Linked DNA regions of Caldivirga maquilingensis IC-167. The main gene of each other region encodes a partner of the protein of the gene in region 5 in a complex. Links are inferred from orthologs where the notes say so. Each region holds a gene or a part of one and is shown on either strand. Other genes may lie near its edges. The genes, in order: CMAQ_RS09460, CMAQ_RS04790, CMAQ_RS00050, rpl7ae and rpl12p.

Region 1 (6,058 bases), 130 kb from region 5 along the record:
TTAACTGGATCAGGTATAATCCTGTAGTACTCGTTTATTGGCGTTAACTCAATAACATCCATTAAGCCGACTGGGTACTTGTAATCCCTCCTGACCTTACCATCAACCTTAACATACCCCTTACCTATTATTAACCTAGCCTCCCTAAGGGTCTTAGCGTAGTGGAATACATCCCTAAGAAGCACCGCGAGGGGTATGCTTGAGTTAGCCGGGTGGGGTCCTGGGCTTGGTTTAATTGACCACGGCGCCCCCTTCCTCTCCACAGGCCACCATTCAGGTGATGTTGATCTCCTTAAATGCGTCATGATTGACCACCCTGCTGTGGTGTTATAACCTCCCTAACACCCGCCTTAGCCTCCCTAGCCTTCCTAGTCTTATCAATTGCAGCAACCCTAGCCTTATCGCTTTGATCAAGCTCCACGATAACTACCTTAGATGGGTGTATTGGGTAGTACACAGCCTCACCACTGGGTTTCTTAAATGAAGCCGAGTCAACGTATATCCTCACTCTCTTATAATCAACCCTAGTCACCTTACCCCTAGTACCCTTAAAGTCCCCCCTCAGTATTAGCACGGTATCCCCAACCCTAACAGGTATCCTCCTTATACCCAACTGCCTCTGAAGATCCTTAGATAATGGTGCAGTCAATAACCTACGCCTAGCATGCCAAGGCGCCTTAGTAAGCGCCTTATGCTGCTTCCTGGGTTGACTCGATGATGTTAACACAGGCATGTTATTATCCTTAAACCCACGCTTAATTGCCCTTATAAAATTAACTATAAGTCACTAATGCAATGCGCCTTAACCTCATTAACAAGCGTTGACGCGTACTGGAGAACCCTCCTTAAAAATTCATTACTTATTACGCATTCCACACTTAACCCCTTCAATGACTTTAATAAGCATTGAATAACCCTAACATACTCGTCACTCAAGGAGTCACTATAATTCGATTCAAACTCAATTACGTTTAATTTAATTAACCTCAGTGATTGAGCTAAGGCATATATACCCAGCACCTTAATCAACTCCTCATTACTAATACCCAACTCCGCAGCATCAATTATAGTGTCCTGAACCTCGGAGTGAATCCTTTCAAGGAAATCCCCGGAGCCGCAGCTACTCATTAATCCCTTCACTAATTCATCCACATTAAGCACCAGTTAATTAGATTCATGGGTTTATAAGTAAAACCTCATTGATTCACCGGAAGCATATGCCTCAACTGATGAGGAGTCTACTGAGAAGCCTTTTAAAAGGGGTGGTTTAATTTAGTTTGCGTGAAGATAAAATACTATGAATGGGTTAGGCATGGTATAACTGAACCATTACTGAAGGTTCAAATATTTAAGAAGGTTGAGGACGGTAAGATTGTGGCAATGTACGATATAATGTATTACTCGAATAAGTTGATCACAGTGTACGAGAATTCAACACTAGATGGCCCAGTCATAGTTGAGGAGAATGATGAAGTTAACCTAGCCAATGTACTTAAGTTAGTTAAGAAGTACTACGATGAAGCCACTGATGATTTAATAATAAGGGGGGAAAGGTACCTTGGGGAGAAGCTTATTGAATTAATAGCATTGGAGGAGAGCGAGCGAGTTTAGCGTTAAATGGGAATTAACCCAATAATTTTAATTCACCATTAACTCTGCTGTAAGCCTCATTCATAAACTCCAGCCATAACTAATGTAATCCCTAAAGAACCCTACCAACAATAAGCCTCATAGCCTTAACATAATCACCCACAATGCACCTCCTTAAAGACCTCTAAGACTTAGTACAGTGGATTGTACATGAAGTCGACATAAGCCTTATCATATTGCATGGCTTAAAGCCCGCATAGTAAATCCCTTAACCATACACCCACTGGACTTAATCATGCTGATTAAGCCAATAGTAATTCATGTACTGTAGTATGTTTAATTTCAGGGAATAGGGCAGTAATGGAGAGGAGTGTAGGGGGAGCCATACCTTAGCGGGCCCGCCGGGATTTGAACCCGGGTCCTACGGCTCCGGAGGCCGCCGCTCTAATCCATGCTGAGCTACGGGCCCTTAGGTGAGTTGATGCCATTTAACTATTTTAGTGTTTCTCAATAAGGCTTAGCGCATTATTGCCTTGAACCCTGCTACATATGATGTAAGGTTAACGTAACCCATGTAAATCATGAAAATCATAACGGCGTATATGGCTATAGTGACTAGTATGGGTGGTGATGCGTAGAGTGTGTTTACGCTACCTATTGTTAACCATAGGCTGTTTAACGCTGGGACGAGGAATGTTAACATGAACAACACCATGATTACTAATGCTATGATTAATATCTTACTGTCTCTCAACGCATACTTAAACTCCCTACGCATGATACTCTGCTTAATCATATAGGAGTACACTGATAATGCTATTGAGGCTACTGCTATTACTATTACTGGGATAACGTTAAGCACGTATATTAATGGTACGTTTCCAATGGTCTTGGTTGAAATAGTGAATACTAGTGATGCCGATATGAAGGCTATTAAGGCTACAATACCGGTGAAGAAGCCGTACAAGTAGTAGTTAGCAATCTTATCCAATGATGGCTTCTCCTCAGCCTTAACTTGAGTTGGTTGAATGGGCTGGCTAATTGGTTGGCTCCAAGGCTGCGGTGATTGCTGAGCATAATACTGCAGTTGATTCAATGGTATTGGTTGAACATCGGTTTGGTTAATAATAACTACGTCGCCGATGGAGCTGACCTTATCCACCGGTACAGCGACATAACCTGTTGGACCAATGATCCTTAGGTAAACAGTGCCTTCGTAATTATACTCATCATACACCATGCCTAATGACCTACCACTCACTGTGTATGCGTACTTCCTTGCCGCTGTACCAGGCGCCATGGGTACTGCCTCCTTTGGGTAGACTGAGTTATCAACTATGACTATGTCGCCGATTGCCTTAACTAAGTCTATTGGTATTGGGACTTGAATAACATTAGACCTAACGAGGATGTAGGGTTTTCCATCCTGTCCTGTGTAAATGCTGTATGCATGCCCAATAAACCAACCATTCTCCGTGAACACTTGCCTACCTAATATTAGTGAAGGTTCTTGATTCTTCTGCACAATTGCCTTTATTCAAAGTGTAGTTAAATATTTTCCGCATAGTTAATTAAGACGCCTACTGTTTAATGTTCTCTGAGGCGTAAACGTATATGCCGTCTAATATGCCTGGCGCTGATTCTCTACCGTGGGGACTGGGTCTATTCTTACCCCTGAGTGTTGTGGCTAACTCAATGTTTGCCGCGAATTGACTAACCAGTTCCTTATCAATACCCTCCACCACTATATCATCCTTAGCCACCTGAACCTTAACACCCTGTGGTATTTGGAGAATTATCTTAGACCTCCTACCCAGGAAATTCTCTATCACCACACTATTGCCTTGAACCTTAACGCTTATTGGGAAGTGGGCGTAAACCACCTTAAGCTTATACCTCCAACCCTTAGTTACCCCAATTATCATGTTCCTAATGTGCCCAGCAACAGTGAACACCGTGGACTTAGCCTTCCTATCCAATGCAAAACCCTCCACCACGACTTTACCATCCCTTAAACTCACCAGTACTGGTAATCCCTTAAACTCCTTTGCCACTGAACCCAAGGGCCCCTTAACGGTTACCCTGTAGTTCAATTCCCCTCCCTCAACATTAACCTCCACCCCATCAGGCACCTCAATGGTATCTGATAAGTAAGGCACCTTAGCCATTACGGTAGGTCACCACTAGGCCTTAATAAGCTTAATGCTATTCACTGGTTAACCTTATTCCCCAGAGCCGTAATTCAAGCACTGAAGCCCTTAAGGCAGTATCACTGTTCCAGTGACCCCCTTAATTAACTCAATGGCCTTACCTAACCTACCAATGTAGGCTCTCCTGCCACCATCTTCAATGAACCTAATTACCGCCTCCACCTTGGGTCCCATGTTGCCCTCAGGGAATTGCCCCTCATCATAGTACTTCCTTAATTCACTAACCCTTACCGTGGTTAATGGCTTCTGGTTGGGTTTCCCGTAGTTTAAGTACACGTAATCTACATCACTGAGTATCATTAATTCATCAGCGTTAATACTATTTGCAAGTAATTGAGTGGCTAAATCCTTATCAATAACAGCCTCAACACCCTCATGATTAATAACCGGTACACCACCACCGCCAACTGCGATAACTATGTTGCCATTATTAATTAACTGCTTAATTGCATCAATCTCAATTATGGATACTGGTCTTGGTGATGGAACAACCCTCCTCCAACCACCCCTGGGGTCTCTTCTGAAGACCCAACCCTTAATTCTACTTAACTCAACTGCATCAGTCTCACTGTAAGCTGGCCCAATGAACTTAGTGGGGTTCCTGAAGGCTTCATCATTACTATTAACAGTAACCCTGGTTACAATAACCACAGCCCTAGTATCCAACCCCCTTCGCCTAGCCTCACCCTCAATTGCATTAGCCAGTAAATACCCCATCCAACCCTCCGTGGCGGCAACAGCCATATCTAGGCTTAATGAGTCACTAATCCTCTCAGTTATTAAGCCGACCTGGGGGCCGTTGCCATGGGTAACAATAACCCTATACCCTAATTGAACCATGTTAATAACATCAACAGCAGCCTCCCTAACAGCCTCCAATTGATCCTTAGGTGAACCAACTCTTGAACCGGTCTTAGCGAAGGCATTACCACCCAGTGCAATAACCAGCATCATGACTTAAACGCTATGCTTAGGTATTTATATATTTCCCTATAACTTGAGGTAAAGTAAGTAGTGGTTCATATTCTAATTAGTTTAAGTAATGAGTTACGGATATTGTTAACACTACTTTCAAACACGCTATCAATATTATCCAGGAAGCTCATAATCATGTCATAGGTTATTAACCTAATCGCCTCCTCCCTACTTAACCCCCTCATCCTGAGGTAGAGCTCCTGCTCCTCATCTAAGGCGGCGTCTGATGCGGCGTGTCTGGCGCCGTTAACATCACCTGTATCAACCATTATCACCGGCACTGACATACCCACTGCATTACTTGAGCCTATGAATACCTTACCCTCTATGTTAGTGTACGACCACTTACCATGATCACTAATCCTTCCAAAACCCCTATGTATAACTGTGGCTGAGTCTAAGGCAATAGCCTTAGTAATGGAGTTACTGCTGGAGCCTTCACCATAATGCATTAGATTCACCATGTAGTCGATCCTAGAGGAACCTAAACCAACTTCAAGTGAATTCACATTAACCATTGATTCCCTTCCCTGCAGCACATAGTCCTCCCTGTGGTGAGTCATTTTCCCGTTAACCACTATTGAGTATGAGTTAACCTTAGCTCTAGCCCCCTCATTAATCCTGATTAAGTTGAATGCAGGGTCCACGTTCACTGAGTAGATGAGTAAATTAACCACTGCCCCATCACCCACGTTTAACTCCGTGATATTAGTCCCGCATCCCCCATTTCCAATAATGCTTAGAAACACATTGGCTAAAGCATCATTATTAACGTTTATTATAACGTGGTTTGAATGCATTTCACTGCCTCCACCACTGTAACTCATCATTACCCTGACGCTTGATGATTCACTTAACGTTAACGAGTGTATCTCCCTTATATTAACGAAATGCCTTGCAATTATCCTTGACTCAGACGGATCTATGCCTGTTACCGCATTATCACTGGTTAATTCATTACCCTTAACTAGGATGCCGTTGTGAATAACCACGTCGTATTCATTAAATTCAAGTGAGGGCGGCGATGCATTACCATTATTTGATTCAACGCAATTATCGAAGAGGTTCCATTGCGTGTAGTATTTAACCGTTGGTGAATCCTTAATTAACTGGTATGGTATTCTACCCGCAAGCTCCCTAGCCTTAACCTTAATCTCCTCCGGCACCAACATTGATTAAGCCACCTTACCGTATTTACTGAATTCAAGGCTAATTACCCTGTTTAAAACCATGGCGTACTCGAATGGTAAACCCTCTGTTACATCGCTTATGAATCCAAGTAC
Region 2 (6,217 bases), 800 kb from region 5 along the record:
ATCATTATTGGTGTAAATAAGACACCCCCACCCACACCGGCTAGTGCAGCTATAAAGCCTATAACAATGCATATACACATTAATAAAACTAGGAAGATAAGTGGACTCCCTAAGGGGGTTAATCCTATTGCATACATTACTAGAGTTAGCATTGCCATATTACTTATATTACTTTTAGCATGGTTTAGTAAACATTTTTCATATAAAAACTATCAATCAGTTTTCCATAAGGGGTCCTTATAAATTCATGAACATATTAAGGTATTGTTTCACATTTTATATAATACTAGTTTCATTACAACTTCCTAACTTCACCTTATGAGTACTGGCAGAACCACTATTGCAAGCATCAAATTAATGAACACTATCAATGTGAATACTAAGTAAAGTATGTCATGCTCAAGCGTGAACCTAACCATATTAATGATTATCATTAATATTGGTATCGCTATTAATGCAAGAAGCCCAATGAGCATTATACATAAGCCATCGAATTTAATTAAGCCACTGATTATTGTAGCAGTCCCTATTAGTGATGTATTTAATTGGCTTGATGGATCAGTTATTATGCTTAATGGGAATTGAAGACCGTGCCCGGTTACGACCATTACTAGTAATCCTATTACCATTAATAACACGCTTACAAGTACTCCATACTTAAGTAAGCCACTGGTTACGCCTATGAACTTCTCCTCAATGGAACTGGTGTCGCTTGGCTGTGTACGATACATTATGACTGTCTCATCAGCGGTATTAGTGTACTTATATGTAAGTAATAGATATAGCGCACTAATTACTATGGCTGAAAAGACTGCCGCCACTATATTTCTTTCAAGGGATGTTAATGGTAATAGATGCTCCTTGCCTAAGCCCCTAAGCGTCATTCTTAACCCAAAGTATGCCAATACACCTACGAAAACCCACCTAATCTGTCTATTAGTAATCCGTATTAATAATCTAGTACCGATCATTGAACCCATTAATACCCCCACTGCCGCAGCAACGGCTATGAATGGTTGAATATAGCCGAAATGCCAATACAGTGAACTGCTTGTGGCTGCTGTTACTCCTATCATGAAGTTGCTTGTTGTTGTGCTTACCTTCATTGGTAGGTTCATTGCCCAATCCATACCGAGAACCTTCAAAGCACCACTACCAATACCAAGCAAACCACTAATAAAACCAGCAAAAAACATAATCAACTCACCCAACCACCAACGAACACCCCAATACTTATACCAAATTTTAAGCGCAGGATCATAACAGACACCGTATAATCTAAGTAGCTTAGTTGTCTTATCTGGATTACGTAATGGTGGTAGTTCACATGTGCTTCTCTGCACAGTGGGTATTATTGAGAGTAGAAGCACTATACCGAATACGGTGTAAATGATCCATGTTAAACCATGCTCATACACGTAATTAGCGGTTAATGAACCAACAATAGCACCACCTGAGGTGGCTGTAACTAGGCTTATCCCAATCCTATCATTAGCCAGCCTCCTCTTAACATAGACACTTGCCGAACCAGCTGAGGTAGCTATGGTTGATATTAAGGCTGAACCAGAGGCATACATCATTGGTATTCCTACGAATAAGGTTAACACAGGGGTAAGTACAACCCCACCACCTAGGCCAGCTAATGAACCTAGTATGCCTGCGCATAGGCCTGCAATCATAATTTCTACGAATTTAGCTAGGGCTATTATGTTCCCAAGCATTAATGCGGCATCTTCCTTAATCCTTATTAAGGGTTATTTCTCAATGTAAGATGAATATACTAACATGAATATATTCATTAGTCTAAAATAAAGTATTTCACATTCATAGAACTATAATTACTTCTCATACTCTATAAATAAATATGTTGATTCTCTGCCAAAATCCAATAATTTACCACCCAACAATGGTATAGCCCTCTTAATCATAGTGAAGCACGTGTAATTATCTAGAAGGACCCTATACCTTTTATTATGTTCACCTAGTTGGTAATTCATGAGGAATTTCTTAAGCGCATCACATCCTATTCCTCTTAAATCCATAACCTCAATTTTATTATCCCGTCCACTGGCCCTTGAGGCTAATATTTCCTTAATTAACCTTCTCTTTAAATCCTCGACATCATCCATGTATTAATTTAAGTTACTTAAGGTGTTTTTATGGTTCATGGTTAATGCATTATATGCATTTTATGCAATCGTCGAAATGTAGTCCTCAATCTTAGGTAACTCCTTAGGTAACCCCTTCTTCTCCCTAATCGATAGTATTAAGCTTTCACGAAGGCTTTCAGGCACTGGTGCCCAGCGTGAGAATTGTAGGCTCCAGAAGACTCTACCTGTTGTGGCGCTTCTAAGCTCATCACTTATGTTGAATGACTCTATTACAGGTATTTCACCCTTAACAATCACCTCCATTGTCTCAGTCTGAGTAACATCAATAACCCTACCCCTATGCCTAGTTATTACACTGGTTACTGGACCCATGTTATCCACCGTGGTCTTAGCGTCAATCAGTAGGAGAGGCTCAAGCAGCGTTGGGTTGGCTGAGAGGAAGCTGGCGAATATTGCATTCTTGGTGGCGGGCATTATTTGAGCTGGACCCCTGTGGGCTGGATCCTCATGAACCACTGCGTCATGTAGTATTACCTTAACACCCCTTATTGGTTCCTGGGCCAATGGTCCAGCTGACATTGACCATCTGAAGCCTTGAACTATGTAATCCCTAATCTCCCTGAGGTGTTGAATACCACTGGTCTTATCAATGAGCACGTTAATGTACTGGTTATCTATTGCCCAAATACCCCTAGCCTCATCAGTATCCCAATTAGCCTTCTCCCTAAGTATCCTAGCCCTCTCTCTCGGATCCATATCCTCAGTTACCTCACTGTACTGTATTAGGCTAATGGACTCCTCGTCAAGTGGTTCAACACTTATGTATAGCCTATTATGCTTATTAGGTGACTTACCCTCAAAGACCTGTGACCTAGCCCTAACAGTCTCCCTAAACCTAACCAATGGTTGTGAAACAACGAAGTCTAGGCCAGTCCTATCCTTAAGTAACCATGTGGCTATCTCAAGGTGCAGTGTACCAACACCACTCAGCAGTATTTGCCCAGTCTCCTCATCAATCTTAAGGCTTAACGTTGGATCCTCAATAACCAGATCCCTAAGACCCTCAACTAGCTTAGCTAAATCATTAGGATTCTTAGGCTCTATGGCTACCGTAACCACTGGCTCAGACACATACCTCATCTTCTCGAATGGTGGAATATCCTTAAGCGCCGTCGCCACAAGAGTATCACCAGCCCTGGCCTCATCAACACCCATTAACGCCACTATGTTCCCTGCAGTAACCTCGGGCACTATTATCCTATTAGGACCCATGTATAGGTATGTTTGAAGAACCTTCTTAGTTATCTTCTGCCCAATTATGTAAACCTCATCCCCCTCCCTAATGGTTCCACTGAAGACTCTACCAGTGGCTATTAAGCCTGCATGGGGATCCTTATTTATCTTACTTATAGCTATGACTAATGGGCCATTAGGGTCAGCGTCAAGTAAAGCCTTCCCCACTGGACTATTCAAATCACCCTTCCACAGCTTAGGTACCCTGTACTTCTGAGCAACATCAGGTGGTGGAATATGCTCTATAATCATGGTTAACAGAGTCCTGTAGAGTGGGAATTCCTGAGCAAGCTCATCAACGGCATTCCTCTCGTAGGCATCCATTATGTAACTGAACTTAATACCCTTCTCCTGCATCATTGGTATTGTTAAACCCCACTTACTTAAGGCTGAACCAAACGCAACCTGCCCCTTATTAACACTAACCTTCCACTTCTCCTTAAACTCAGGTGGCGCGTATGAGTCAATGAGTGAGTTAAACTCCTTAGTAATGTAGAGTATTCTATTACCAATGTCCTGTGGAGGTAACCTAAGCTCCTTAATTAACCTATCTATCTTATTAATGAAGAGCACTGGCCTAACCATCTCCTCCATAGCCTGCTTAACCACAGTCTCGGTTTGAGTCATAACACCCTCCACTGCATCAACAACAACAAGTGCACCATCCATTACCCTAAGTGACCTAGTCACATGCCCCGTGAAGTCAACGTGGCCTGGTGTATCAACGAAGTTTATAAGGTAGGGTTTACCACCGTACTCGAAGTATAGGCTTATGTTAGCTGCCTTAACGGTCATTTGCCTTATCTGCTCAATCTCAACGTAATCCAAGGCAAGCGCCTTACCTGCAACCTTAGGGCTAAGTAAACCAGCACCCATGAGTAGTGAATCCGTTGTAGTTGTTTTACCATGGTCAACGTGCGCCAATGTACCAACATTCCTAATCTGTGATGGATTCCTCATTATCTCTAGAATATCCTCTATCCTCTTCTCAACAACTCTAACTGACATTCATGATCACGCGGACTTTCCTATAAGCTTATATAAAGTTTTCTCAGGCAAGACCAGGGTAAGTTGATTCAGTGTTAAAAATACCTATACCTAAGCCTAGCACCATACCTAACAACCCTCCTATACCAAACATAGCCGTAAACTATACCAACTACGAAACCCAGTAAATGACCAAGATATGCTATGCCGAAACTGGCTGCGAATGGTGTTAGGAGGAATATTATCGCTATTACGTTCCATGGATTAGATAATATTACCCACCTATCAGGTAGGGCGATTATGAATCCTATCATACCGAATAACGCCCCTGAAGCCCCTGCAATGAATGTATTGGGTCCATATATGAATATTGATAATGCTGAGAAGAATCCTGAAATTAGGTAAACCCTCCACATCATACCCCTCCCATACCTACGCTCGAAGAATGGGCCGATGAAGAACAGGGTAAGCATATTAAACACGTAATCAAGTATGGATGGGTCGAAGAACATTGATGTGACTAACCCAAGAGGCCAAGGTAAATACGGCGCTATTAAGTAGTCTGATAGGAGGATACCCATTAATGCTGAAACCCTCCCTAAGCCAAGGTAACTGAACACTAGGTATGGTATTGATAAAACACTATTTATGATTATTATTATTGCCGTCGTCCTAGCGTTAACGTGAAGTGGTTGACTAGCCATTAGTACTCAATGAGCCTAATGAGGTATTACTTTAAAACTTTATTCCCAGGGAATTAACTCATGTTCTTAATAGGCTTGAATTACTGGAGCAAGAGCGGGGGGCCATTGATGTGGAGGTTCTTTAACGAGGAGATTGTTGATAAGGAATTAGCCCAAATTAGGGAACTGGGCGTTGATGTGATTAGAGCCTTCATTTACTGGCCTGACTTCCAGAGAGAGCCTGGTAGGGTTGATGAGGAGATGCTTAGGAGGTTGGGGAGGTTCCTTGACCTTGCTCATAAGCATGATGTTGGGGTTTACTTAACCTTCATTGTTGGCCACATGTCTGGTGAGAACTGGGATCCTCAATGGAGGGGTGGCAGAGACTTCTTTGAACTGAGGAATGAGGTTAAGGTCCTCATTGAGACCATAGTGTCAAGGTTCAGGGGTCATCCAGCCATTAGAGGTTGGATACTTAGCAATGAGTTACCGATATACGCAACGTCAAGTGAGGATAAGGTTACTGACTGGATTAGGGAAATGTCAAGTCTAGTTAAGTCACTTGATGGTGGACACTGGGTCACCACTGGGGATGGGTGCTGGGGGATTATGGGTGCGTTCAATGGCTTTAACCCATACAGGTATAAGGATTACGTTGACTACATGGGGCCTCACTTCTACACCCCTGACACTGATGCTGTTAGGCATACTGTAATGCCTCAGTTAATAATTAAGGCCTGCAGGGGGTTAGGGAAGCCCACAATACTTGAGGAGTTTGGGGCATCATCAACACTTGGTTCTGATGAGCACATAGCAGGCTACTACAGGACTGTACTAATGGGTTCCTTAATCAGTGGAGCCGTGGGGGCGTGGGGCTGGTGTTACAGTGACTTCCCATTAATTAACCAGAGGCCGTACTCCCATCACCCTCATGAACTCAGGTTCGGTGTAACCACAGTTGATTGGAGGGTTAAGCCTCAGGGTGATGAATTAACCAGGTTCTCCAGGTTAATTTCAACCCTCGGTGATGTGGAACCTGTGGAGGATCCTGTCGCTGTACTATTCCCATCATACGTATACTGGAGTTACCCATTCACCTCAAGGGATGATGCCCGTAAAATATCCACTGCACTCCTCTCCTCA
Region 3 (6,185 bases), 1.8 Mb from region 5 along the record:
TGCCTTAGCCAGCTTCTCAATGTCACTCCTCTTAACCCTCCTAACAGCCATAATACCGGCCTTAGCCAGGAAGTGTTGAGCAGTCTCATCAATACCCTTCTGCGTAATAACTACGTTGGCCCCTATCTCCTTAAGCTTATCAACGTAACCCTTAAGTATGTTAGCCTCCTCCTCAAGGTAGGCCTTAATCTGCTGCGGTGATGAAACCGATATCTTAGTGGTCCACTCAGGCTTCTCAATCTCAAGTGGCGCATCTAAGACAGCTATCTTAGCCTTCTCAATCCTCTTAGGCATCCCTGGGTGAACAACCTCCTTATCCAGTACAATACCCTGGATGAATTGAGTCTCGTATAGGCTCTGGCCCTTCTTCTTCTCAACCTTAACCCAATCTAAATCCAGGTTGTACTTACCGTTGGTTTGCTCAGCGGCAATGTAGGAGGCGTCAACAACTATCTTGGCTAAGTAATCCCTAGCCTCAGCAACAACCTTACTGCTCAGTGAGTTGGCAACAATCTTAGCAACCTCATCCCTATTACTTAAGTTAACAGGGTATATTAGGTTCGGTACCTCGGTTATGGTTGAGTTTATGAAGTCTAACGCCTTCTTAAATCCGTCAATTATTATAGTTGGGTGAATACCCTCATCCAGCAGTATCTCAGCCTGCTCAAGGAGCTTACCCGCCAGTACAACCACGGTTGTTGTACCGTCACCAACCTCAGCGTCCTGTGCCTTAGCCACCTCAACAAGTAGCTTAGCGGCAGGGTGCTGGACCTCCATTTCCTTGAGTATTGTTGCACCATCACCGGTTATTGTCACGTCACCGAAGGCGTCAATGAGTAACTTATCCATTCCCCTGGGTCCAAGGCTTGTTTGAAGAACCTCTGTTATAACCTTAGCAGCCATTATGTTACTCCTCCTGGCATCCGCACCAGTTGTCCTTGAACTACCCTCCTTAAGTATGGCTACTGGAACACCACTCTTAGGTTGTTGAGCTGTTGACATATGCATCCCCAGAAGCCGCTTCTATATAAACCTTTCCCTAAGTAACCATAGAAACCTAGGACACTGGAATAAACAGTATTGAGTGCTTAAATAAGCCTCATAGCCCTCATAGTCTCTAAGGTCAATATCGTTATACCCGCAGCACCCCTAACCAGGTTATCGCCTAAGGCAACCATCCTAACAACGTTACCTGAGGCCATTAACCTACCCACAGTGACGGCCATGTGATCCAGATCCCTAGCCGGCTGGGGGGCGTCAGGCCTATCGGATACTATTATCGGCCTGGGTGGTGCAGTGGGTAGGTTAGCCTCCTGGGGTAGTGACTTGAAGCCTGTTAACTCACGTTTAACATCATCAACACTGTACTCCTTATCCATAACCATGAATATTGAGGCCATGTGACCATACTTAACCGGGACCCTTATTGAGGTAACCCTAACGGGTCTACCCCATGGTTCATACTTACCCTTACCCATAATACCCAGCATCTTATTTGACTCAGCAGCTATCTTATCCTCCTCACCCTTAATGAATGGTATTACATTACCCTCAATGGCTAGGTACGATAAACCCATGTAACCAGCCCCTGAAACAGCTTGAAGCGTAGTAACGTATAATTCCTTAATATGCTCCGCCAATGGCTTTATCGCCAGGGTAATTATGGCTGATGTGCAGTTAGGGTTCTTCACGAGCCAAGATCCCTTGGATTCCCTTAAAACCTCAAGATGCTGCCAATTCACCTCAGGGTTTATTAAGGGTACATTAGGGTCCATTCTCCTTGGGGAGGCATTAGATATTACGTTTAAACCAGCCTCAAGTAGCTTAGCCTCAACGGGTTCAGCAACATCATTAGGTAACGCTGATAAAACAACATCAACGTTCCTTTGATCCACAGGGTCAGTTGAGGTTAATTTAATTCCCCTCGCGTACTCAGGGACGTCGCCCTCTATGAACCACTTAACAACATCACCATACCTCTGCCCAACCTTACCCGGTGAGGCTGATAGGGCGGTCACTTCAATGTATGGGTGATTCTCAAGTAGCTTAACCATCCACTGCCCCACTAGGCCCGTTGCCCCAAGTATTGAAACCCTCACCTTATCCATGACACCACCCACTTGTGCAGGTCCTTAGCCAACTTAACCGCTTCATCCTGATCCTTAACTATTGATGAGACTGCGTTACCCTCAGTATCATTTACCACGTCCACTGGGTCGTAACTACTCATGATTAAGTAAACCTCCCTCCTATATTCATCAAGCCCCATTACACAGCCTACAACCGTTACGGCGTACCCACTCTTGAGGTTGATTAAGCCTATTGAACCTACATCAGATACTGAGACTAATTTAGGCGTGTTAACGCACCTTGATATTATTGATGTACCGCTACTTGACCATGGGTTAGTCACCATGACGTTAACGTTACTATCTATTAACGGCTTAAATGTACCTGGGTGGAATTTCTTAGCGCCGGTTAATGATGCTACGTAGGCCTCCTCATGGGTTAGGCTTGGTATCACCTTAGCATCACCTATTATCCTAGGATCCCCAGTCATTATACCCTCAACGTCAGTGTAGAAGATTAACCTTGGGGCATTAATGTAAGCTGCTATTAATGAGGCAGTGTAATCACTACCACCCCTACCCAGTGATGTTAACCTACCGTTTAGGCTGATTCCCAGGAAACCTGGAACAACCACAATACTCCTCCTGGATAATGCCCAGGTTAACCTATGCTTAACGTAATGGGAGCTAACACCCAGCACTGATGCCTTCCCCCAATCCTCATTAGTTGTTATTCCTGGGTCATACACTGCACCTGCATCGACACCAAGCTCATTATAGAGTATTGACTCAATCAACATCACTGAGAGTAATTCACCGTGAACAACAACATTATCCCTAACCCACGGTTCCCTAACGTTAATTAAAGTCTCCAGTCTCTCACCCACACCCTCAATTAATGAACCCAGTTTACTTAAGCCGAACCTATATGCTTCATTTAAGTAAGGTTGAATCGCATCCTTTATTAAATGAGGCTTACCTTCATCATAAGCCTTAATTAAGAGGTCGGTGACACCCTTCATTGCAGATACAACGAGGATTAACTTACCATCATCAACCATGTGCCTCTCAATGACCTTACTTAAAACCTTCTCAACGTCACCTGGCTTAAGTAGGGAGCCACCCACCTTAGCCACGGTGACGTTTAATGTCCTTGGCATGTTTCCCGCATTTCCCACCACATCATATATAGCCCCATATTAGCCCTCTTTTAAACATTACCCCCCTAATTAAACTATATTCTATCACCTTAGTGATTATTTACTTAACCCATACGCTAGGTATTGCATTAGCCACAGTTACTAAACTATTCATGGGTTAATGCCTTTAACTATGACAAAGAGCACTGAATCCGCATAATAATTAAGCACCCTTGAAGCACCTGGTTATGAATTAGCCCTAGAGGAATTGCAACTAGGCCATTGGGACTGGAGTATGTTGGAATCAGGGATTGAGGTGAGGGTTACTACTGTGAATCCTCCGCCTTGGCTTCACTCTTAGCGTACTTCTCCATGATCTTTGATTTAACCTCCTCAATGTGCTTGCTTATGTTTTCAGGTTCAAGACCCCTTGCAAGGTACTTGGAGAACCTTATTTTATAGAGTTCCGGGTTGGATTGCTTTAAGTCTGCGGCGTATTGGGCGATATGCTCCCCATTTAACCTATCCTCACTTGGTTGGACTTCCTCATCATGAGGCACCTCTAATCCAGCATCCACGGCGCCCTTAACCACTGCGAATAATCTACCACCCTTAGTGACCCTATGTAGCCCAACGTCCAGTACAGCTAACTTAATGCCCTTTGATAACGCCCTATACCCAATGAGTAAACCCACTAAGTACGCTGCAGGTGTATTCCCGGTTCCACCAAGCCAACCAAACTTCTTAACCAACTCCCTACTGCTTGCCTCAGCCACCGTGAAGTCGCCCTGTGGTGCTGATACTATTACCTGAGCCAGCACGTAGCGGTTACTGAATCTTACAACTAGCCTTGGTTTACCGCTTATTACCATGATCCTCCTCTTATAGTAATCAGTCTTACCCTCCCTCCTCCTCCTGAACTTAACCTTATACCTACCGCTGCTTGCCATTAGGAACCACCCTTGAAGGCTGCCTTAATCTTATCCTCAGTGACGATTCCATTCTGAATCATGTATGTTCTCAAGTGAGCCAGTGACTCGAAGTAGCCTCCCTTAGCCATCCTGTATAGGTTCCTCCAAGTGGCCTTATCAATAACACCCCTATGCTTCAGTGTGTTTAGGAATCTCCTAATCCTCCTAATCCTAGGTACCCAAACCTCCTTACCAACAGCACCCCTAGCCTTCCTAGTACCCCTTCTACTTCCCCTACCCCTCCTTCTACCGCTCTTCCTCTTCTCATGGGTAATCCTCCACCTACCCCTACTATTACGCTTCCTTGGTTTAACCTCAATTAACCCCTCCTTCATTAGGCTTCTCACATCATTCCTAGTTATAGCCTCCTCAAGCTGCTCAAGGGCTTCCTGCTTAATCACAATCCTTGACTTGGGGACGTTAAGTAATCTAGCCACTGTTTCCCTTAAATCCACTTCAGGTCACCTCCCTTATGGCTTCCCTAGTCCTCTTATCAACGTTAAGCACCTTAATACCCCTCCTAACAGCCTCCCTAATTATCTCAATCCTCTTCCTAACACCCACAGTGGACGCTATCCTAATGGCCTGGGTCTCGGGGTTGACCCTAGATAACTCCTCGGGGTTATGTACAATGACCTCAATGAAACCACTTGGGTGAATCCCCCTAACACCCCTAGGTCCCCTGTAGCCTACGTTAACCATGGGTGGGTAACCCTTCCTCTTCATCCTAATCTTATTATCAATACCCTTAGGCCTCCTCCATGGTGAGTCCTCAAGCCTAATCTTATGCTCCTTATTATAATACCTAATGAAGCCGTACCTCTCCCTACGCATTCTTATGGATAATTTAAGTAACTTAACCACATCAACCGGTATGTTAGGTTTCCTGGAATTAACCTTAATTAACTCATCGAGTAAAGTAGGCCTCCTCTCCTCAACCTTAGCCTCAGCCTCACTGGGCTTAGCCTCAACCTGCTGCCCACCAGCACCCTCCTGAACCTGCTGAGTCTCCTCAGGCTTAGCCTCAGTGGCCTGACCTTCACCGCTCAAAGTTGATCAGAGGCACGTTTATACCGGGTTTTTAAGCCTTAAGTATAGTGCGTTTATTCACTGGTCCACTTAATTAATTTACCGCCTCATGGAAAATTTTATTAAGTTACTGATAATGGGTTCACCGTGGACACGCTGATAACTTACCTACCATTCTACAGGATACATGAGGTCATTGATTACTTCATGGTTAACGCTAAGCTACTTAATGTTAAACACCGCATAGTCTACGTTGATAATGTGTTTAAGGATAGGCAGGTGGAGTTACTTAGAAGGATTCTCCCCGAGGATGTTGAAGTCAGGTACGGTAATTGGCGTGACAGGAACTTAACGTTCATGAGGATTATAAGGGATGCTAAGGAGGAGGGGTTAGACGCCCTGGTTGTTGATAGTGATAACCTGCTTGAGGATGAATTAGCTGAGGCTGATCATGAATTAATCAGCAAATTCAACTACTACACTGTGCTTGACCATGAGACCAAGGGTAGGGCAATATTCCTAAGTAGGAGTATTAAACTGGGTGACATTAACGTTAATGGGAGGAGCATTGAGGTTTACGGCTACAGGATCCCAGGCTTCTGGAAGGCGATCTTCTTCATTGGCCCTAAGCAGGCGGTTAGGTTAAGTAAACCACTCCTTGATTCAGTAAACTTAAGCACCCTGGGTAAGATCGAGGAGTCGCTTAGGGATATGGAGCCAGGAATTAGGCTTTACGTCAGTGATGAAACAACCCTAGGCCTACTACTATACTATAGTGGTGTAAGGGTGATGCCGTGGGTAACAATGAGCCACCACATGCATCACGGATCCACCACCGTTAATGATATGAGGACCCTTAAGTTACTTGTAGCCACCGCCCATGCCCAGTTGGGTAGGGGGCTTGTGGCAAGGGGTATGGGTGGTAGGGTTCTCTGGTATCTTAGTAGATATAAGATATCACAGTTACTCAACTTCAT
Region 4 (6,102 bases), 140 kb from region 5 along the record:
TGTGGTTGCTGTTGATGTTACAGTGCTTACGGCTGTACTGGTTACTGTGCTTGTAACAGTAGCAACGGCAGTGGTTGTTGAGGTGACGGTACTAGTTGTTGTTGAAGTAGTAGTTGAAGTAGTCACCGGTGTAGTGGTTGTTGTAGTAGTGGTTGTGGTTGAAGTAGTGGTTGTTACCGGTGTGTATGTTGTGTGGAAGTATGATGCAACACAAGCCTGCAACTGAGGATCAGGATTAGGTAAGCCTATTAAGACAGCCCACTGATGCAGATACGGATTAGTCCAAAGACTACCATTAATAATAGCCTCAGCCAAAGGAGGCATCACGCCTTGAGGTGCGAATCCACCCATGAATAGCCATGTGTTGAAGCCTGGGTAGAATCCATCCCAACCCCAACCCATAGCCCAATCATGAAGCAGCGAATATGCTGCCTCAGTGTACTCAGGATTACTATAATTAATACATGTCACAACCCACTCTGGATCAACCATCTTCTCCGGGAATGCGTAAGCTATTAGAGACTGGAACTGCTCCACTCCAGGTACCCAGTATTGGAACCATGCGTAGAATGCCTTAACTAACTCATAGTATGTTGATGTGCCTGGTGCAGCTGCGGCTATTGCAGCTAACCAATTACTCAAGTTAATGTATCCGTATGTTGAGTTTACGCATGTTACAATGGTGTTATTCGGTATAGGCAGGTTGGTGGTTAATGGTTTACAATACCAGCCGGTAATCTGATTACTCTGAACAATCGGGTAGGCGAAAGGCGTAGTGTGGCCAGGGACACAGTAGGATGGGAAAAGGCCTGGTGCCGTGTAAAGTGCGTCATCATAGTATATCCATAATTCATTAACACCACCCTTATTAGAACCGGCGAAGAACCAGTCAGTGCCAGTATCTGGTAATTGGCAACTATCAAGCTCAGAACTATAAGTACTACCCTCTATGGTGACTACAGTGGTCTTTATACCGAATCCTGTTAAAGCCTCAGCATCAATTGACGCAGCTTCAATCCATGCTGGGTGAGCTGTGGAGCTAGCGTATATTGTTAGTGTTAGTGGTGTTCCATTGGGTAGGTACCATTGACCACTCTTATAAATTAAGCCAGCTGACTCTAGGAGTTGCATTGCCTTGGTTAAGTTTGGTTCAGTGAAGTTAACAACCATACTCCTAATATCCGCTGGGAACGTCAACCAAAAGCCAGGCACGGTATTAGGTGCTGGGGCTGGAACATTAATGAAGACTGGTACATTAGGCCATGACCATGGTGCAGCTGCAGCAGTTCTATTAATGATGTATAGGAATGCTTGCCTAACCTGAGGAATATTAAACGGGTAATATGTTGGTAATGCTATTCCCTCAATGGATAAGTCAGGTAGCTGAAGTATGTAGTAGCCTGCACTCTTCAACTTACTCTGGAATGAATAGGGCATAGCCTCAACGGTATGTATGAAGTATGGTTGGCCACTTAACGCATATGATACTAATTGAGTTAATCCACCTGATACGGCTATGTTTATTGTTATCTGCGGATAGTATTGCCATGTGTGGAATGGTAGTATCTTATCCCACTCAGCCAACAATGGCTTACCCTGGAAGTAATCAGGCTCAAGCTGAACAGTGATATAGTTTGGTGTAGCCTTGGTTACGTAGTATGGGCTTAAACCCCAGTATGGTATAGCCATCTTTGTTATGTTAACTGACCCAAATTTCTGCGCCTCTGTTACATTCATTGTCTTCAACTCGTTTACTACGCTCTCCCAAACTGGCCATGGTGTATTAGGTATCCAGCTCATTAGTAACCAGTAATACCCTGTGGTTGACCAGTAGTCGAAGTGTATGGATATTGTGTAGTTGTTTATGATTATGAAGTCCTTATCAGCATTCTGAGGCATTAACCAAGGCTCCCATTCACCAAAGGCCTTATCACTAATGTAGAACCATGCGTAAACATCCCATGCGGTGAAGGGTATTACCGCTGAACCATTAAACCAATACAAGTTATGCCTAAGGTAGATTATCAAGGTCTGATTCTGAGGAAACACAGTCCAATTCTCAGCCAAAACAGGCCACCACTGACCAGTGGGATCATTATAATCGGCAAGAGGCATCCATGTACCAGTTTGGAATATCACATTACCTGAGGCAAAGGGATTCCACCAAGGAGCAGGCCAAGGAGGAAGCAGGACATAGTACCATGGAGCAGCCATATACATATTATAAGTTGGGTAGGATTGTTGAGCGTAGGCTACTTTTAAGGCGCTCAGAGTTAAGATTACTACTGTTACCAGTAGTATTACTGTTACATAACCTTTCTCCTTAAGTATATAGTTACTCATCAGCTCCGATTATGCTATGGATAGTAATAAGTCTTATTCTAACAGGTTAGATGGTTCAACGTTGAGGTTACCTTGCTATATTATTGGGTTAATTTTGGAGGAAACTGGCTTTTATTAGGGATTGATTTGATTATATTTTTACTTCACTGTTATCTTTCTTGCTTCACGTTCAGTCTCCCTAAGCATTAATATGTCCCCGACCCTCACGGGGCCCTTAATGTTCCTTGTTATTATCCTCCCCTTATCCCTACCTTCAAGTATCCTAACCCTAACAATATTAACCTCACCAGCCACCCCAGTCCTACCCAGTATCTGAACCACCACTGCAGCTGTGGCGTCATCGTATGGGCTTAACTTAATTTCACCACCCTCACCGGCCATTTAAATCACTCCCTCTCCCTCCTCTCCCTTTGCTGCGGCTTAGCCTGTGGTTGAGTCCTCGGTAATTGTATTGGGTTTAAGCCAGCGCTAACCCTAACGTCATTTAGCTTAGTCACCAGGTCCTCAAGGTCCTTGGTTGCTTGACCTGGGTCAACTATGGTGACTGCTGAGGCGTATGATGATAAGCCAACTGCCTTACCTAACCTCTCCTTACTGGGTACGTAAATGTACGGTATGCCCTTTTCCTCGCATAGTAATGGTAGGTGCATTACTATTTCCGGTGGATCAACATCCTCAGCGATAACCACTAGTTTAGCTAAACCCCTCTCAATCATCTTGGTTGTCTCATTGGAACCCCTCTTAACTACCCCAGTCTGCTTAGCCATGCTCACCACATTATACGTCATTTCAGCTAACTCCTGGGGGACAGCAAACCTAACGTATATTGGCTTCCCCTGAGGTGGATTGGCGTAAAAGACCCTCGGGTCTATTGTACTCATACACCATATGCGGTGCTGCACCCTTTAAAAACTTTCACAGTTAATGAAACCCTTAAGCTCACTTAATGCTTCTTCATTGATGTTAACATGTTAACTATATCATTAAGATTAGCCTTAAGGGTAATGTACTCCCTCCCATTCACCTTCCCTTTATTAAGCACATCCATGTTCACTAACTCATCAATTGCATCATAGATACTTACCCCCTTGGCAACGGCTAGGGACGCTATAATCCTCTTAGCGCTACTACTAATGTCTAAGTCCACCATTGCTGCGTAAGCCTCTGAAAGCCTCCTCACAGTTTCAATAACCTTACTGAGGCTTGCACCAGTGCGTAGCCTTGACTCATTCAACTCAGCGTAATACCCCATTAATCTAAGGGTTAACTCAATGGTCTCAGGCGGTATGGGTGATTTAGGCTTAGCCTCACGAATAATTACTGTTAAGTCAAATACATTAATCAACCTACCTTGCCTCAAGGTTCCGTAAACCTTATGAGCCTCCGTTGATAAAACCTTAGCAAGAACCGGGTTCCCCCTAACCTTAACCTCAAGCCTACTACCCCTATACTTAACGTAAACCTCCTTAGCCTTAACCTCACTTAAGTAAGTATTAATGAATCTAACAGCCTCATCAGTACTCCTAACCTTAAACATCAACCTCCTACTAACCACAACACCCATGCACCCCTATGGCTTAAATACTTTAATACAAAGATAAATTTAAGCATAATCACCACTCATTACCCACTCCCAGTGGGGAATTGGTCATAAGCCTCTATTCCCTTCGTTATCCCTGCCAGGCAGGCTTCAAGCTGCGTTGCATCATTAACACCGGCTAGTTGCTTAACTGCAATACAGTTCACAAGCGCCTCCGCCTCGGCCCCTGTTTCAATTAGGCTGCCTGCCTTCTCGAGGAGCCAATTAGGCATAATAACCCCCCTCTGCCTGGCTACACCCATTATTATTGCCTTAACCAACTCAGGCGGTGGCTTAGCCACGTATATCTTCAAGTCCCCCAGCCTCCCCGGCCTGATTAAGGCTTCATCAAGTGCATTAACGTTATTCGTCGTAGCCACTACAAGCACCTTATCGTACCTTGAGGCCACTCCATCAATATTCTGGAGGAGTACGCTAACCAACCTATACCCACCAGTACCAGCCTCCTCCCTAGCCCTACCTATTGAGTCAACCTCATCAATGTAGATTACGCTTGGTTGAAGAGCCCTAGCCAGTGCGAAAACCCTCTCAAGCCTCCAGGCAGCCTCCCATGAACCACCCCTCATTAGGCGACCGGACTTAACTAAAATAACCCTAAAACCCCTGTATAAGCCAAGCCAGGCGGCGTAACCAAGACCAAGAGCAGTCTTACCCGTGCCCGCTGGGCCATAGAGTAGGATACCGTGAATAGGCCTGACACCATTACTCCTAAAACTCTCAGCGGCAATAATTAACTCCCTCTTAGCTGAATCCAAGCCTATTAAAGCCTCCCAATCCTCATGGTAGTACTTCATTAAATTATACCTATCGGGTATATCCGCTATGCTACCGTACAGCATTGGTAATACGTCAGTACTATTCACGTACCAGACACCGGCATAGGATGCTGGTAGCGCGGCGATGAGTAGTATAGCTACTGTTTGCGTGATTAGGAGGATTGGTGATTGATCATACGTCAGCATGGGTATTATTGATGCAACCGAAGCCAGTAGTGAGGCTAATATTGGTGATGCATGCCCCTTAATTAACCTGGCTATTGATGGTGAAGCAACGTAAACCACAGCCATCACAATAACTAAGGATAACACTGCTGGATTACTGTACACTGCAATATTATTAACGAAAACCCTGTAAAAGCTTAGGGGGGTTAGTGATATTGGGTTCCACGGTAATGTACCCTGCATCATACTGCCGATCAAGTAGGTTACAATATACGTTAAGGCTGGTAGGGTTGGCATTGAGAAGGCCTCATAAGCCGACGTAATCCCTCCTGCTAAACCCCATGCAGCCCCAATTAATGGACCTGGCCATGGCTGATACATAAGTAGCAGTGAACCTATTGAGAATAATGGGCTTACCCCCTGGCTTGACGATGAGTTAAATAACTTAACCTGGACACCTATTATCACCACTGGTATTATGAGTAGGGGGGTTAACCTAAGCATTGAGCCAACGGGGTCCCTGTAGAACCATGACCATGAGGCCAACAGTAACGCCATTACGTACGCCAGTAGACCTAGGATTGAGGCTTGGTTAAGCCTACCCACGGCGCTGATTGCAATAAGGCCACCCAGTATTACTAGCATTAGCAGCATGAAGCCGTGATTAGTGATTGTTAGCATGGTGAATGATGCGAATGGAGCTAATGCAATCAGGGAGACGAGTAAGCCACCTAGTGCAGCTATCACCCTACTAAGGCTACTTGGCTTAGTATCCTGTATCGCCACCTGGGTTAATCATGGGGATAGTAAATATAAGTATCGTTTTAAGCTTAAGACACCCTCATTACTCATTATGAGTGAGCTTTAAGGCTTGTTTCACATACTGCCCACAGGGATTGTGAATTTAGATTAATTTTTGTTAATGGATCATTAAACCCTTACTTAAGTGACCAAGCTTATGTTAGGTACAGTTTATAAAGGGACTTACCTAACTAGGCTTCAATGTATGTTGCCGGGTTCATATTCATAGTAGTGTTTGCAGTATCAATTGCGATTGGTAAGTTAACCCCAGTATCCATTAGTGAGGCCTCGGATAAAGCGGTAATACCCATTGTTGTGGCATTAATATTCACGATAAGCCTATGGGGCGGTGAGCAATTAACAAGTATTAGTAAGGCTGGTTCCCTGGTAGCATACTCGTTAATCTACTCACTATTA
Region 5 (6,239 bases):
AAGGCCTTAATTACTTAATTAAGCGTGATTATTAAGTATGTTAGCTAAGCTCATTAATGTTTCCCACTCTTGATCAACCATGGCCTCAATTTCATTAATATCATCCCTACTTAAGTGCGCGAAACGACCCTGTATGCGAAGGTACTCCTCAATGGGTTTACGCCTCTTCTTATCCTTATACGGGACACTGGGTGGACTAATAGTTAACTTACCTTGGTAATACTCCCAAAGCACCCACATTCCAGTCTCAACGGCTAACCTAGCTACCTTAACTGTGTAGTCATCTGGGAACTTCCAACCAGGGGGACATGGTGCATGAAGGTGTATGAACTTGAAACCCCTTATTGAAGCCGCCCTCCTAACCTTATCAATGAAATCTATTGGGTAGGCTATACTGGCTGTGGCTACGTAGGGTACCTTATGCATAAGCATGATTAACGCCACCTCCTTCTTACCCTCAGTCTTACCTCTTGGGGATGTTGTAGTCCAAGCCTTCCTAGGCGTAGTTCCACTAGCCTGAATACCAGTATTCATGTAGGCCTCGTTATCGGCTAAAACATAGATAATGTCCTCATTCCTATAGGCTGCCCCACTTAAGGCAGCGAAACCTATGTCCGCTGTTGCCCCGTCGCCAGCCCAGACAACCACGTGGCCATCAACACCCCTAGCCCTAAGAGCCCTAACTAAACCACTGGCCACTGAGGGGCTTGAGGCGAAGGGTACATGCATAACCGGTACTGTGAATGATGTGTATGGTGCTGCTCCAGGTATTACGCTTGAGCACCCGGCAGGTATGACGAGGGTTAACTTCCCCTCCAATGCCATTATTAATTGCCTTAAGCCTATTTGAAGTGGGCAACCTGGGCATGCTGCTGTACCGGGCATTATTACCTTAGTTCTCCCATATTTGTGAAGTTCACTCATAGTGACCATGATTAATCACCCCCATTGGTATTAGGTATATACCACCACTTCCTCACCCTCATGACGCCGTTCCTCTCGGTTTCATTTATGAAATCCCTTATAATGGATTTGAATTCACTTGGCGACATATCAACACCAGCTAAGCCTGCTACAACACCCTTAAACGATACATTACCCGGCACTAGACCCATTAATTCACCAGCCAATATTCCACCGAAGCCCATTGAGTAATCCCTATCAAACACAATAACCCCCTTAACCCCATTAATGCGTTCTGAAACCTCATCATCAGGGAATGGTCTAATGTACCTGATCCTAATTAACCCTACCTGGTAGCCCTCTCTCCTTAACTCATCAATGGCGATCTCCGCATCCCCACTCCATGCACCCATGGTTACTGCAAGGTACTTAGCATCACTGCACCTGTGGCACTCAATTAATGGTTCATAATTCCTCCCAGTTAATTTACCGTACTCATTATACGCCTCTGCAATCACCTTCTTAGCCTCATTCATTGATTCATCCATGTAAACCTTATGAAGCTCATGGTACAGGTCAGACTTAGGCAAGTTACCTAAGGTTACCGGTTCCCCACCGGGTTCAATAACATAAGGTACCTTAGGGTTCCTTGGCGGTAACCAAGCATCCACATCCTCCTGATAAGGAACGTAGATTGGCTCCGTTGTGTGGCTTAACACGAATCCATCAAGACCCACAGCCACTGGTAATAGGACTCTCTCATCTTCACTTACCCTAAAGGCGGTGAGAGTCATGTCGAAGGCCTCCTGTACACTGGATGCCATACCTATAACCCATCCACTATCCCTTATCGCCAATAGGTCAGTGTGCTCATCATGAATATTCCACGGTGGTCCAAGCGCCCTAGTCACCACAGCCATGACTAGAGGTAGTCTTGATGCTGCAGCCCACCAAAGCATCTCATACATGTAGAATAATCCATGGCTTGAAGTAGCGGTAAAAGCCCTCGCCCCCGCAGCCGATGCACCATAAACCGAGGCTAGGGCTGCGAACTCGCTTTCAACTCTTATGAAGTCGGCCTTCAACTCCCCCTTATCAATAATCTCACTTAGCCTCTCAACTATTAGAGTCTGGGGTGTTATTGGGTATGCTGAAACCACGTTAACCCTAGCCATCTTAACTGCCTCAGCAACCGCGTGATCACCAACCATTATCTTCCTAACCCCTCTACTAATCATGTCCTGCCGATTAATCACCTAAACCACCCTCTCATCAATCATTGTAATAGCCTTAACTGGACAAACATCAGCACATATTCCACAGCCTTTACAGTAATCGTAATCAATTGCCACAGTCTTATCCTCAAGCCAATCTATTACATTCTCCGGACAGTAAAGCCAACATATGCCGCATTTAGTGCATTTATCGAGGTTAACAATGGGTTTACGCACTCTCCACGTGCCGGTCTTACCGCCGGCACCCATGGCCGGCCTTGATAATAGGTACTTGACGTAAATATTACTCACATTAATCACCCTTAACCATACTGTACCCCATCTTAACAGCCTCTATGTTCAATTTAACGTAATCACCCCTCCCTACGAATTCACCTATAGATGATATTACCGAATCCAGTGTAACTAATTCAGTAACCCTTACAAATGCACCTAATATTGGTGTACTCACTATGTGCCAACCAGCCATCACTAAACCTAATTTCTCACTTATCCCGGTTGCATCCACCCAATACGTTCTATAGCCTGTCCTTATTGATGTAGGGGAGTTAATTATTATGACTGAATCCCGCCCCTTCATTAATTCACTAATGTTAATGAGGTTCAGTATGTCGGGAGATAGTATAAGTAGTATGTCGGCCTTCTTAACCCCACTATGCGAGATCACTGGCTTACTTGATATTCTTGCATATGACTTAACAATAGCACCCCTCCTTTCAGCACCGAATTCAGGTATTGCTTGCCCCCATTTACCATCCCTGGTGGCTGCAGATACTATTATCCTAGCGGCGGTTACCCCACCCTGCCCCCCTCTACCAAGTATTATTAATTCCCTAGTATCACTAATTAGCATCTGCATAGCTATCAGGGGACTGGCTTACTAAGTTTTATAAATCTTTCTCACAAGTTAATATAATTAAATATATAATATATAGTAATAAATAGTAATCGAGCATCATTGTGGTTAGCTTTAAAAAGGCTCTTCAGCAAAGGTGGTTATGGAGTACGTGTATGCAGCATTACTACTGCACTATGCGAAGCAACCAATAACGGAGGATAACGTAACTAAGATACTTCAATCAGCTGGCATACAGGTAGATGAGGTTAAGGTTAAGGCATTAGTCTCAGCGGTTAAGGAGGTTAACATAGATGAGGCAATAAAGACAGCTGCAGCACTACCTGTTGCCGCTCCCTCAGCCGCACCACAGGCTGCAGCACCTCAGGCTGCGGAGGCTAAACCAGCTGAGGCTAAGGCAGAGGAGAAGAAGGCTGAGGAAAAGAAGGAGGAAGAAACATTGGAGAGTCTCGCCTCACTATTCGGCTAATGAAACAATACACCTTAATACCCCTTTAAAATACATGAATCATTACTTGGTTTTTCACGATAAATTATTTAACACAAATGATGGTTACTTAATGGGAAAAACTTAAAAAATACAAGCATTAACTATGCAAGGTCATGAAGCCCCGGTAGCTCAGCCTGGTGGAGCGCCTCACTGGTAATGAGGAGGTCCCGGGTTCGAATCCCGGCCGGGGCTCCAAATACATGATTAAGGTGAATTAAGAGGAGATTATGAATGCTTTATTAACTAGGATTAACTTTAGTTTAACCATCACCTAACGGCATGTGTTATTGCAGGGCCATTAATTGTAAATTACATTTATGCAGATGACTTCACTTGGATAACATGCATCATATTCAGTATCGTGCCATTTGTATCAATGACGCCAACGCTAAGCCCGACCCTAAGGTTAAGGTTTTTATCTCTAAGACGTAGACACAGTATTAGTGTTAAACGTTTAGTAAACCTTAAGGTTCAGTATTATCCCCCTGGTCCCTATGGGTGGTAAGCCTAATTTATTCCTAAGGCAGAGCAGCGGTCTTGTTAGAGAGGTTGGACCATTGGCAGCATTACTAATGAATACCGCATACATTACTTACCAGTCAGGTTACCTACTGTTAATCAGTAGTATTGTGAACTTCCCCTTTGGAAATCCAATACTGGCGTTGATACTTGGCTTCATAACCTTCGCCCCCATGGCCTATTTAATCAACTTCATTGGTTCAACGTACTATAGGACAGCCAGTGACTACGTGTTCATGAGCCGTAACCTTGAGCCTAGGATTGGGTTCGCAAGCCTACTCATGTTTACTGTTGATCAAATGTTCTTTAATGCAGTATCCATGGTTTTTGCATTAACCACGGCGCTTGGCCCATCATTATATGCCATAGCCGTTTCCTTAGGTGATAAGGGATTGGTTAATGTTGCTAATTTAGTGACTAGTAATCCAGTGGTAATATTCACAGTGGGTGCCATTATGCTGGCCGTGATTATATTGATTAACATGGTATCTGTTAAGGCTGGTAAGTACCTTTCATCAGCAATATCACTAATCGCCACAGTAACATTCATATTAACTATGATTATTCTTTACCTATATGGAGGTGAGTTACCCACGGTAATTAATAGTATTGCCCCAGGGTTCTATGGTAAGGCCATTGAGGCTGATTTAAGCCTACCTAAGGGTAATGTGATCTATGGGACAATAGCCCTATTACCCTACATGGCCTACATTTTCCCATACACCAACTTCATAATAACCATAGGTGGCGAGGTTAAGAGGGAAGCGGGTACAGTACCATTAGCCGTAATAGGCACCTATGTACTAATTACAGTATTAGTTGGGTTTGGATTATGGGCAACAATAGGTGGTTTAGGCCTAAACTTCATTAATGGCGCCTTCGCAGTATATTATGGCCTAGTGCCTAATGTATCATGGCCAAGCAACATGCCACCACCGTATCCGCCCGCCCTGGCGATACTGCTTATTAAGAACCCGGTGATGCAGTGGATTATAGCTATAGGCTCCCTCACATGGTACATTAACTCACCGAGCACCATAGTGCTTCAAATAGCACGGTACTTATTCGCCATGTCCTTCGATAGGATTCTTCCAGGCTTTATAGCCTATGTTAACCCAAGAACCCACACACCCGTAATAGCCCATGGTTTGGATTTAGCAATATCATTAATCATAATGTACCTGTACGTGTTCAGTGTTATACCAGCGTTATCAGCAACAATGGATATTAGCACCGTGGTGACAATACTAATGTACTTCATAATATTATCGATAACGGCCGTAGCCTATGGTGTTAAGAGGAGGAATACGTTAATCACCATAATTGGCCTATACTTAACAGGTTACTTCACCTGGGTAAGTTACATGGAGGTAAGCAATCCGCTAGTCTACCTATTTACCCCAATAACAAGCGCCCTAATATTCGCATTCTTCATAGCGGTATTCGCAGCTGGAGTAATAATATTTGAAGTAGCCAGGTACATTAGGGCACGTAGGGAAGGTATAGACTTAATGATCACATTTAAGGAAATACCACCTGAATAAACCACCTTACCTTGGGGATATGAAGCTCACTGATTTCTCAAAATTAAGGATGATTACTGATAACGTATGATTACGGCTGTATCCTAGAAATGAATAACCCTTATCAATGCCTACACTAAACTATGTATCACTCTAGGAAGTAATCCATAAAAACACAATAGACTCTATAGTGAAAAGAGTTTATAAGCATTGGTTCGTGATTTCAATATGGCATCTCATTTTATGACCCCTGGTTGGTACGCTATAGTAGCATTAGTTATAGCGTTACTGGTTTTATTCGCCTTTCTGGTAATACACCCCAATGCTGAGGGTAGTGAATATAAGCTGGTGGTTATTATTAATAATTCATATGTCACAATACCAGCTGAGGGCAGTGTAAGGTACTTGCCTATTAATTCATCGGGTTCAACATTAATGATCATTAAGTGCATTACGTTAAATTTAAGCAGTATAGGCGTGTTTAATGAAACAATATGCCTACCCTACAGTGTTAACTCATCCTATGTTGGGCAATTCACCAGTGAACCCACGATGGTGCAGTACGCCTTTGACACATTATTAGCTGTAGAGGCAAGGCTAATACCCGCGCTTCCTGAAATGAAGGGGGTAATTGGGAATAATACCCTATCTTGCATCGGCTTCAAAATCAATGGTAAACCAGGGCAGAGTAGTAATGGGTTTACTGAAATAGT

The links.
Region 1: rpl12p (region 5) and CMAQ_RS09460 share a complex: the UniProt entries of both Methanocaldococcus jannaschii proteins name them as parts of the 50S ribosomal subunit. The link is inferred for Caldivirga maquilingensis IC-167 from one-to-one orthologs.
Region 2: the proteins of rpl12p (region 5) and CMAQ_RS04790 are in contact, whole or in part, in a crystal structure (PDB 5H7L), measured with the Pyrococcus horikoshii proteins. The link is inferred for Caldivirga maquilingensis IC-167 from one-to-one orthologs. Residues at the interface, in WP_010886059.1 of Pyrococcus horikoshii: Leu100, Ala101, Gly102, Leu103, Ser104, Ala105, Leu106, Phe107, Gly108; in WP_048053510.1 of Pyrococcus horikoshii: Pro161, Met164, Met165, Phe168, Ser169, Ile172, Val195, Glu196, Phe202, Leu211, Ser212, Val213, Met216, Lys222, Phe223, Asn224.
Region 3: rpl12p (region 5) and CMAQ_RS00050 share a complex: the UniProt entries of both Methanocaldococcus jannaschii proteins name them as parts of the 50S ribosomal subunit. The link is inferred for Caldivirga maquilingensis IC-167 from one-to-one orthologs.
Region 4: rpl12p (region 5) and rpl7ae share a complex: the UniProt entries of both Methanocaldococcus jannaschii proteins name them as parts of the 50S ribosomal subunit. The link is inferred for Caldivirga maquilingensis IC-167 from one-to-one orthologs.

Annotation. Positions count from the first base shown.
Region 1 is NC_009954.1:1,911,633-1,917,690, forward strand. What follows is about bases 1,965-4,782. They hold CMAQ_RS09460 (50S ribosomal protein L6), read right to left. Parts: upstream 3,759-4,782; coding sequence 3,171-3,758; downstream 1,965-3,170. Other genes in these bases: CMAQ_RS09455 (hypothetical protein), read right to left, coding at 2,108-3,115; arcC (carbamate kinase), read right to left, coding at 3,849-4,754. Also shown: CMAQ_RS09430 (30S ribosomal protein S4e), read right to left, coding at 1-305; rplX (50S ribosomal protein L24), read right to left, coding at 302-733; CMAQ_RS09440 (hypothetical protein), read right to left, coding at 778-1,161; CMAQ_RS09445 (hypothetical protein), read left to right, coding at 1,282-1,611; CMAQ_RS09470 (SufB/SufD family protein), read right to left, coding at 4,820-5,947; Fe-S cluster assembly protein SufB, read right to left, coding at 5,951-6,058. UniProt on the Methanocaldococcus jannaschii protein: This protein binds to the 23S rRNA, and is important in its secondary structure. It is located near the subunit interface in the base of the L7/L12 stalk, and near the tRNA binding site of the peptidyltransferase center.
Region 2 is NC_009954.1:982,490-988,706, reverse strand. The notes cover bases 1,802-4,778. They hold CMAQ_RS04790 (elongation factor EF-2), read right to left. Parts: upstream 4,413-4,778; coding sequence 2,190-4,412; downstream 1,802-2,189. Other genes in these bases: CMAQ_RS04785 (rhomboid family intramembrane serine protease), read right to left, coding at 4,487-4,778; CMAQ_RS04795 (hypothetical protein), read right to left, coding at 1,839-2,129. In the rest of the region: CMAQ_RS04805 (sulfite exporter TauE/SafE family protein), read right to left, coding at 1-158; CMAQ_RS04800 (TSUP family transporter), read right to left, coding at 312-1,721; more of CMAQ_RS04785, read right to left, coding at 4,779-5,095; CMAQ_RS04780 (glycoside hydrolase 5 family protein), read left to right, coding at 5,156-6,217. UniProt on the Methanocaldococcus jannaschii protein: Catalyzes the GTP-dependent ribosomal translocation step during translation elongation.
Region 3 is NC_009954.1:20,174-26,358, forward strand. What follows is about bases 2,347-5,291. They hold CMAQ_RS00050 (50S ribosomal protein L18), read right to left. Parts: upstream 4,159-5,291; coding sequence 3,535-4,158; downstream 2,347-3,534. Other genes in these bases: CMAQ_RS00045 (amino acid kinase family protein), read right to left, coding at 2,347-3,229; CMAQ_RS00055 (50S ribosomal protein L19e), read right to left, coding at 4,158-4,634; CMAQ_RS10790 (50S ribosomal protein L32e), read right to left, coding at 4,636-5,229. Outside these bases: thsA (thermosome subunit alpha), read right to left, coding at 1-1,002; asd (aspartate-semialdehyde dehydrogenase), read right to left, coding at 1,089-2,108; more of CMAQ_RS00045, read right to left, coding at 2,096-2,346; CMAQ_RS00065 (hypothetical protein), read left to right, coding at 5,356-6,185. UniProt on the Methanocaldococcus jannaschii protein: This is one of the proteins that bind and probably mediate the attachment of the 5S RNA into the large ribosomal subunit, where it forms part of the central protuberance.
Region 4 is NC_009954.1:1,920,974-1,927,075, reverse strand. The notes cover bases 1,478-4,339. They hold rpl7ae (50S ribosomal protein L7Ae), read right to left. Parts: upstream 3,225-4,339; coding sequence 2,730-3,224; downstream 1,478-2,729. Other genes in these bases: CMAQ_RS09500 (AAA family ATPase), read right to left, coding at 3,967-4,339; CMAQ_RS09505 (DUF2067 family protein), read right to left, coding at 3,287-3,907; CMAQ_RS09515 (30S ribosomal protein S28e), read right to left, coding at 2,482-2,724; CMAQ_RS09520 (ABC transporter substrate-binding protein), read right to left, coding at 1,478-2,343. In the rest of the region: more of CMAQ_RS09520, read right to left, coding at 1-1,477; more of CMAQ_RS09500, read right to left, coding at 4,340-5,670; CMAQ_RS09495 (LysO family transporter), read left to right, coding at 5,887-6,102. UniProt on the Methanocaldococcus jannaschii protein: Multifunctional RNA-binding protein that recognizes the K-turn motif in ribosomal RNA, the RNA component of RNase P, box H/ACA, box C/D and box C'/D' sRNAs.
Region 5 is NC_009954.1:1,784,909-1,791,147, reverse strand. Bases 1,801-4,799 are described here. They hold rpl12p (50S ribosomal protein P1), read left to right. Parts: upstream 1,801-3,136; coding sequence 3,137-3,463; downstream 3,464-4,799. Other genes in these bases: CMAQ_RS08780 (APC family permease), read left to right, coding at 3,979-4,799; CMAQ_RS08795 (2-oxoacid:acceptor oxidoreductase family protein), read right to left, coding at 2,431-2,997; CMAQ_RS08800 (4Fe-4S binding protein), read right to left, coding at 2,160-2,387; CMAQ_RS08805 (pyruvate ferredoxin oxidoreductase), read right to left, coding at 1,801-2,159. Outside these bases: CMAQ_RS08810 (3-methyl-2-oxobutanoate dehydrogenase subunit beta), read right to left, coding at 19-933; more of CMAQ_RS08805, read right to left, coding at 936-1,800; more of CMAQ_RS08780, read left to right, coding at 4,800-5,547; CMAQ_RS08775 (hypothetical protein), read left to right, coding at 5,755-6,239. UniProt on the Methanocaldococcus jannaschii protein: Forms part of the ribosomal stalk, playing a central role in the interaction of the ribosome with GTP-bound translation factors.